Linked DNA regions of Collimonas fungivorans Ter331. Each later gene encodes a partner of the first gene's protein in a complex. Links are inferred from orthologs where the notes say so. Each region holds a gene or a part of one and is shown in the gene's direction. Other genes may lie near its edges.

Evidence for each region. The genes of interacting proteins can lie anywhere in the genome.
Region 2: the proteins of CFU_RS20275 (region 1) and dapF are in contact, whole or in part, in a solved structure (PDB 5YGU), measured with the Escherichia coli proteins. The link is inferred for Collimonas fungivorans Ter331 from one-to-one orthologs.

What each region holds. Positions count from the first base shown.
Region 1 is NC_015856.1:4,573,465-4,577,412, forward strand. Bases 761-3,673 are described here. They hold CFU_RS20275 (RNA pyrophosphohydrolase), read left to right. Parts: upstream 761-1,885; coding sequence 1,886-2,461; downstream 2,462-3,673. Other genes in these bases: CFU_RS20270 (proline--tRNA ligase), read right to left, coding at 761-1,600; CFU_RS20280 (CNP1-like family protein), read left to right, coding at 2,458-3,081; proB (glutamate 5-kinase), read right to left, coding at 3,162-3,673. Outside these bases: more of CFU_RS20270, read right to left, coding at 1-760; more of proB, read right to left, coding at 3,674-3,948. UniProt on the Escherichia coli protein: Master regulator of 5'-end-dependent mRNA decay.
Region 2 is NC_015856.1:4,727,153-4,731,162, forward strand. What follows is about bases 645-3,619. They hold dapF (diaminopimelate epimerase), read left to right. Parts: upstream 645-1,687; coding sequence 1,688-2,551; downstream 2,552-3,619. Other genes in these bases: CFU_RS20985 (lysophospholipid acyltransferase family protein), read left to right, coding at 645-758; CFU_RS20990 (lipid A biosynthesis acyltransferase), read left to right, coding at 755-1,663; CFU_RS21000 (tetratricopeptide repeat protein), read right to left, coding at 2,571-3,619. Outside these bases: more of CFU_RS20985, read left to right, coding at 1-644; more of CFU_RS21000, read right to left, coding at 3,620-4,010. UniProt on the Escherichia coli protein: Involved in the succinylase branch of the L-lysine biosynthesis and in the biosynthesis of the pentapeptide incorporated in the peptidoglycan moiety. Catalyzes the stereoinversion of LL-2,6-diaminopimelate (L,L-DAP) to meso-diaminopimelate (meso-DAP).

The sequences.
Region 1 (3,948 bases):
CGATCAGCTCCCAGTCGGCGAACATCGCGCCCGGGCGCTCGCCGCGGTCGTCCAGGATGACGTCGACGCCGGCAGCCAGCAAGGTGTCGTACAGCTTGTCGGTCTCGGCCTTGACCGCTTCGCTGCGGTCATAGCCCATAGGGCACAGGACTACTTCGAACGGGGCGATGGAGGTCGGCCAGATGATGCCCTTGTCGTCGAAATTCTGTTCAATCGCGGCGCCCAGGATGCGTGTGATGCCAATTCCATAACATCCCATCTGCAGCATCTGCGGCTTGCCGTTCTCGTCCAGGAAAGTCGCTTTCATCGATTCCGAATAGGCGGTGCCCAGCTGGAACACGTGGCCGACTTCGATCCCGCGCAAGATCGCCAGGGCGCCCTTGCCGTCCGGCGAAGGGTCGCCTTCCACCACATTGCGGATATCGAACACCATCGGCTCGGGTAGGTCGCGGCCCCAGTTGACGCCGGTGTAGTGGAAATCCACTTCGTTGGCGCCGCTGACGAAGTCATGCATGTTGGCGACAGTGACATCCGCTACAACGGTAACCGGCTTCTTGGTATTGACCGGCCCCAGATAGCCTGGCGGCGTGCCGAAGTACTCGACAATCTCCTGTTCGGTAGCAAAACGATAACCGGCCAGGCCGGGAATCTTGTTGGCCTTGATTTCGTTGAGTTCATGGTCGCCGCGCAGCATCAGCAGCCAGACCACCTTGCTTACCGGCTCTTTGTCGGTTGCTTCTTTTTCAACAGTCAGGACGATCGACTTGATGGTTTGCGTCAAAGGCAGCTGCAGCAGCTCGGCTACCGCTTCGCATTTGGCCTTGCCCGGCGTCGCCGTTTTGGTCAGCGCCTGGGTCGCCGCGCCGCGGGCCGGATACAAAGGCAGGGACTCGGCCGCTTCCATATTGGCGGCGTAATCCGAGTTCGGGCAATACACGATGGCGTCTTCGCCGGTAGCGGCGATGACGTGGAATTCATGCGAACCGGTGCCGCCGATGGCGCCGTTGTCGGCCGCCACCGCCCGGAATTGCAGGCCAAAGCGGTTGAAAATCCGGACGTAGGCGTCGTACATGATCTGGTAGGACTGTTTCAGGCCATCCAGGTCGCGATCGAAGGAATAGGCGTCTTTCATCGTGAATTCGCGTCCGCGCATCAAGCCGAAGCGTGGCCGGCGTTCATCGCGGAACTTGGTCTGGATATGGTAAAAATTCACCGGCAGCTTGCGGTAAGAGCGTAATTCAGTGCGAGCGATGTCAGTAATCACTTCTTCCGAAGTCGGCTGGATGATGAAGTCTCGGCCGTGACGGTCCTTGACGCGCATCAGTTCGGCGCCGTATTTCTGCCAGCGGCCGGTTTCCTGCCACAGTTCGGCCGGCTGCACCACCGGCATCAGCAATTCCACCGCCCCGGAACGGTTCATCTCTTCGCGCACGATGCTCTCCACCTTGCGGATCACGCGCAAACCCATCGGCATATAGGTGTAAATGCCGGAACTGATGCGCTTGATCATGCCGGCGCGCATCATCAGTTTGTGGCTGACGATTTCTGCGTCGGATGGAGCTTCTTTGAGCGTGGAGATAAAAAAACGGGAGGCGCGCATAACGATGAATTCTTTTTAAAAAGAGAGGGTTATAATCAACTCAATTTTAAAGGATTAGCTGGCTGATGCGCCTACTCTTTGCACAATTGATTGATGTTCTGGCCATTGTTGTTACTGGCAAGGACAGATTGCGCGCCTGACCGGGCGAGGACAGAGCTTTACGCCTAACCACGGCGGCTGCATGGACCTGTCCCGCAATGTTGACGGCAAGCAAGGAATCTAGCAGAACATCTAGCAAAATGCGCAGTAGAGCCGCCTGGCCGCAGAAAGTTTTGAGGTAACAACATGCTTGACCGTGAAGGCTTTCGCCCGAACGTCGGCATTATCTTGCTCAACACCCAGAACGAAGTCTGGTGGGGCAAGCGCGTGCGTGAACATTCGTGGCAGTTTCCACAAGGCGGTATCAAATACGGTGAAACCCCGGAGCAGGCAATGTTTCGCGAACTCGAGGAAGAAATCGGGCTGAAGGCGGAACACGTCAAGATCATCGGCCGCACCCGCGACTGGCTGCGCTACGAGGTACCCGACCATTTCATCAAGCGCGACGTGCGCGGCCATTATCGCGGCCAGAAACAGATCTGGTTCCTGCTGCGCATGGTGGGACGCGACTGCGACGTCAACCTGCGCCTCACCGAACACCCCGAATTCGACGCCTGGCGCTGGCATGATTACTGGGTGCCGCTGGACGTCGTGATCGAATTCAAACGGGATGTCTACCAGCGCGCCTTGCAAGAATTATCACGTTTCCTGACGCGCCCGCTGCAAAACGCGCCGCATCACGCCCGTCACCTGCGCACCGGCCACGGGCCGCGCGCAGCGACGCAATCCCCTCCGGCCTGTGCCGAACCCGAAAAGAAGTGAGTACCTCTATGGCTGTTGCCTTGCGCGCCTTGCGTTTCCCCCCCGCCACAAACAAGATGCTGCAGCTGCTGGCTGCCAGCCTGTTGCTGCTGGCCGCCGCCCACGTGCACGCCGCCGGCGACCCGTTCAATCCCGGCGCCGGCGCGAATTCGAGTAATTCAGGCATGTCCGACGATGACGATTACGACGACGGCAAATCCTGGCAAGAAGCCAAGACCGAAATCCCGCCGCAGCCGCAAGCCGCCAACCTGGTGTCGTTCTATGTCAGCCCGACCGCCACCATGAATTTTTTCATCGATGTCAATTCGATATCGGCCGGCAGCGACGGCGTGGTGCGCTACACGCTGGTCAGCAAAAGCCAGGGCGGCGCTGAAAACGTCAGCTACGAAGGCATCCGCTGCCAGACCTATGAGAGCAAGTCATATGCGTTTGGCCAGAAAGACGGCAGCTGGTCGCGCGCGCGCCTGAGCGGCTGGAAGCAGATCAGCGAATCGTCGGGAAACCGCCAGCATGCAGCCTTGGCCAAGGACTTTCTTTGCCAGGATGGCATGATAGCCGGCAAGGTGGAGGACATCCGCAGCAGGCTGCGCAGCAACCGCCCGATCAAACCGGGCAGCTGACCCGCCCCGCTCGCATGTAAAAACGGCTCCTGCAATTTGCGGAGCCGTTTTTTATTGTCCGGAGCTGCCGGTCTTACCGCCTAGAGCAAGACCATGTTGTCCCGGTGGATCAATTCCGATTCTTCGACAAAACCCAGGATAGACTGGATCTCCGCCGAAGGATGGCGCATGATGCGGCGCGCTTCCGAACTGGTGTAATTGCTGATGCCGCGCGCAATGGCGTGGCCGTCGCCATCGGTGCAGGTAATGACGTCGCCACGGCCGAACTCGCCGGATACGGCGGTTACGCCGATCGGCAACAAGGATTTGCCTTCGTTGCGCAGCTTTTGCACCGCGCCGGCATCCAGCACTACCTTGCCGGCGGTTTTCAGGTGATCGGCCATCCATTGCTTGCGGGCGGTGAGCTGCGCGGTCTGCGCATTCAATTGTGTGCCGATGGCTTCGCCGCTGGCGAGCCTGGTCAGCACCGCATCTTCGCGGCCCCAGGCAATCACCGTATGGGCGCCCGAGGTGGCGGCGCGCTTGGCGGCCAGGATCTTGGTGATCATGCCGCCGCGGCCGATGCTGGTGCCGGCGTCGCCCGCCATCACTTCCAGCGCCGGATCGCCGGCCTTGGCTTCATGCACAAACTCGGCATTCGGGTCCTTGCGCGGATCGGCCGTGTACAAACCCTTCTGGTCGGTCAGGATGATCAGGGCGTCGCCTTCGATCAGGTTGGCGACCAGCGCACCCAGGGTATCGTTGTCGCCGAACTTGATTTCATCGGTGACCACGGTGTCGTTCTCGTTGATGATCGCCACCACGCCGAAGCGCAGCAAGGTGAACAGGGTCGAGCGGGCGTTCAGGTAGCGTTCGCGGTCGGCCAGG
Region 2 (4,010 bases), 150 kb from region 1 along the record:
TAAAAGACAATCTGTTCCGGGCCGGTTATCCGGCGGCTTTGCCGCAGGCCATCAGCGAATCCGGCAAGAGCATGTTCGAGCTGCCGTTCATCTGGTGCGCCGCGCCGCAACGGGTGCTGCGCACCGCCACCATCGAGAACTGGGAGCTGGCGCAAGCGGCGCTGGACGCCAAGACCGGCGTGATTTTCCTGACCCCGCACCTGGGCTGCTTTGAAATCATCGCCCAGGCGATCGCCACCAAGACCCCGCTTACCGCGCTGTACCGGCCGCCGCGCAAAGCCGCGCTCAAGCCCTTGATCGAAGGCGCGCGCGGACGCCACAACCTGTTGCTGGCGCCGGCCAACCTGGCGGGCGTGCGCACCCTGTTCAAGGCGCTCAAGAAGGGCCAGGCGATCGGCCTGCTGCCGGACCAGGTGCCGCAAAACGGCGAAGGCATCTGGGCCGATTTTTTCGGACGCCCGGCCTACACCATGACCTTGCCGGCCAAGCTGCAGCAGATGAGCGGCGCGCCGATTATCCTGTCTTATGCCGAACGCTTACCGTTCGGCCGCGGGTATGTGATCCGCTTCGTGCCTTTCGATGAAACGCCCGGCCACACCCCCGAGCAACGCACGCTAGCCATCAACCTGGCGATGGAAAAGCTGATCGCGCGCTGCCCGGCGCAATATATCTGGAGCTATAACCGCTACAAGACGCCGCCCGGGGTTGAAGCGCCGCCGGCGGTTTCCAACCCCGCCGCACCGGAGCAGCAGGCATGAGGGCCTTGCTCGGCTTGCTGTGGCTGGCGCATTTCCTGCCGCTGTGGATCCTGGGACCGATCGGCGAAGCCTTGGGCTCGCTACTGTTCATCATCATGAAACCGCGGCGGCACATCACGCTGACCAACCTGCGGCTGTGTTTTCCAGACATGACGGAAGCCGAGCGCGTGGTGCTGGCGCGCCGCCACTTCCAGGCTTACTCGCGCAGCGTGCTGGAGCGCAGCGTGCTGTGGTGGGCTTCTGAAAACCGCTTGCGGCGGCTGATCAAGATCGAATCGGACTTGCCGCTCAGTACGCTGCAGGCCGGCCCCACCATTCTGCTGTGCCCGCATTTCGTCTGCCTGGAAATTCCCGGCATCGCCCTGGTGCTCAATTCCTCGCTGTCGATCTGCACCATCTATACCCGCCAGCAAGATGCGGTGACCGATGCCGCGCTGCTGAAAGGCCGATCGCGTTTCCGTCCGGTCAAGCTCTTTACTCGCGAGCAAGGCGTCAAACCCATCATCCGCGCCATGCGCGAAGGTTTCCCGTTCATCATGCTGCCGGACATGGACTTCGGCATGAAGGACGCCGAGTTTGTGCCGTTTTTCGGCATCCCGACGGCGACGCTGACCGCTACCGCCCGCATTGCCGCCGCCACCAAAGCCAGCGTGGTGCCGATGATCGCAACTTTCCTGCCCGGCTACAGAGGCTGGAAAGTGACCTTCTACCCGGCCTGGGAAAATTATCCCGGCGACGACATGACGGAAGCCACGCGCCGCATGAACGCCTTTATCGAAGCCCGCATCCTGGAAGCGCCGGCGGAATATTTCTGGGCCCACAAACGCTTCAAGACACGCCCCCCTGGGCAGGCTGACGTCTATTCCCCGCCTGCGCCGGAGCAGGCCGACACTGCTGCGCACTAGCGCCGTTTCCATCATAATGGCTGCATGAAACTCAAATTCACAAAAATGCACGGCGCCGGCAATGATTTCGTCGTGATCGACGCGATCCACCAGCATGTCGATTTCACTCCTGCGCAGTGGCAGCGCCTGGGCGACCGCCGCTTTGGCGTGGGCGCGGATCAAATGCTGGTGGTGGAAAAATCGCAGGCGGAAGGCGTCGATTTCCGCTACCGGATTTACAACGCCGACGGCGGCGAGGTTGAACAATGCGGCAACGGCGCTCGCGCCTTCGTCAAATTCGTCACTGACAAGGGTCTCACCAGCAAGCGCGCGATCCGGGTGGAAACCATGTCCGGCATCATCGAACCGAAGCTGGAAGACGACGGCCGCATTACGGTCGCCATGGGCGCGCCGGTCCTGGCGCCCGCCGCGGTGCCGTTCGACGCCAGCAACCTGGATAGCCGGGCGATGGGCGAAGATACGCTCTGGCCGCTGGATGTCCAGGGCAAACAGGTATGGATCTCAGTAGTATCGATGGGCAACCCGCATGCGGTGCAGGTAGTCGAGGACAGCGAGGCGGCGCCGGTGCTGGCCGAAGGTCCGCTGATAGAACATCATCCGCGCTTTCCGCGGCGGGTCAATGCCGGCTTCATGCAGATTGTCGATCGCCACAGCATCAAGCTGCGCGTATTCGAGCGCGGCGCCGGCGAAACCCTGGCTTGCGGCACCGGCGCTTGCGCTGCGGTGGTTGCCGGCATCCGGCGCGGCCTGCTGGACTCGCCGGTCGCGGTGCAGACCCATGGCGGCGAACTGTCGATCGCCTGGGCCGGCGGACAGCAGGCGGTCATGATGACCGGCCCGGCGGTATCTGTATTCGAGGGCGAAATCGAAATCGCCGCGGCCGGTTAAGCGTCAGTGAGCATAAGCGTTAAAGGACTTCATCGGCTTCCGCCGCTGAAGACGGCACCGCGGTCTTGAAGCGGTATAGGCGCTGCCGGTAATTGCCTTCAGGTCCGTTCGGACCGCAATCCACATCTTCAAACAGGCGGGCGATCCGGGTCAGGGCCTGGCGCTCGTCGCCGGTCTGGATCAATATCAGGCGGCGTTTGCTGCGCGCATAGTGAGCGCGGATATCGATCACCAGGCAATGGCCGCAATCGGCCTGGTTCAAATCCAGCAGCAAAGCCTCGGGCCGGCTGAGGCCGAACAGCACGGCCAGTTCGATCCGTGCGGCCAGGAACGGGTGCGCCTTGACTTGTTCACGCGTCAGCTGCTGCTTGGCTGCTTCTGCCCAGGCCGCCGGCTGTGCGCTGTCGGCGATTCGCGCCAGCAGGTTTGCCGCTTCGCCGCTGCCTTGCGCCGCCGCTTTTTGCAGCCAGTAGACGGCGCGCACATCGTTGGCAAGTTTCTCGCGCCGGTTGCGCCAGGCGCTGAGCCCGCACTCCAGCTGCGCCGCGCGATGTCCCATTTCGGCGGCATGTTCCAGATGGCGCTGCATGTCGACCAGGTTGCGCTGCGAAAACTCCGACTTCAGGTAAATGCGCGACAAGGCATACCAGGCATCCGCCAATCCGGCTTCGCCGGCCAGCGTCAGCCAGCGGATTGCTTTTTTGTAATTGGCCGACCCGGTCCCCACCAGCAAACGTTCGCCGTCGCTGTTCATGCGGGCGTACCACAGGCCCAAGGCCAGCTGCGCGGCCTTGTCGTCGCCATACGCGGCCAGTTCCAGGAATTGCTGCACCTCGGCCGCATCGAAACCGTCGCTGGTCTGCAGCACCTGGGCGCTGCGCAGCAACAAGGACAGGTTTTCTTCTCCCAGCTGGCGCGCCAGAGTTTCCGACGGCACATTCAATTGCGCCAGGATATCGGCATACTGTTCCGACAGCGCCCTCGCCAGCGGCAACGCTCTTTCCAGAAACACCGGCCAGTCGGCTTTTTCCCATGCGAGTTGCGCCAGCGATTGCTGCGCCTGCATCACGCCGGCGTCGGCGGCACGCGCGGTCCATTTCAAGGTCGCGTCCTGTTCCGGCTTGGACTCAGGCTGAGTCTCAGACTGCACCCCGGCCAGTTTCTCACTTGGCGCCGCGCGGCCTGGCAACGGCGCGCTATCGGCGTGCTGCGCCAGCAGCCATTGCGCTTCGGCGATGCCGGCGTGGGCGGCGGTTTCCAGGGCCTTGATGACTTTGCCGTGCAAGCCCGGCAACACTTGCGGATTGCCGCCTTCGCGATTCAGCACCAATTGCGCCAGCACCAGGCCTGCCTGCATCAGGCCGGCGTCAAAAGCGCGTTCATACCAGACGCAAAGCGCCAACGGATCGCTCGCCGCCTCAGCCACTTCCAGCGGAATATGGCTGCCGATCAGCATCCA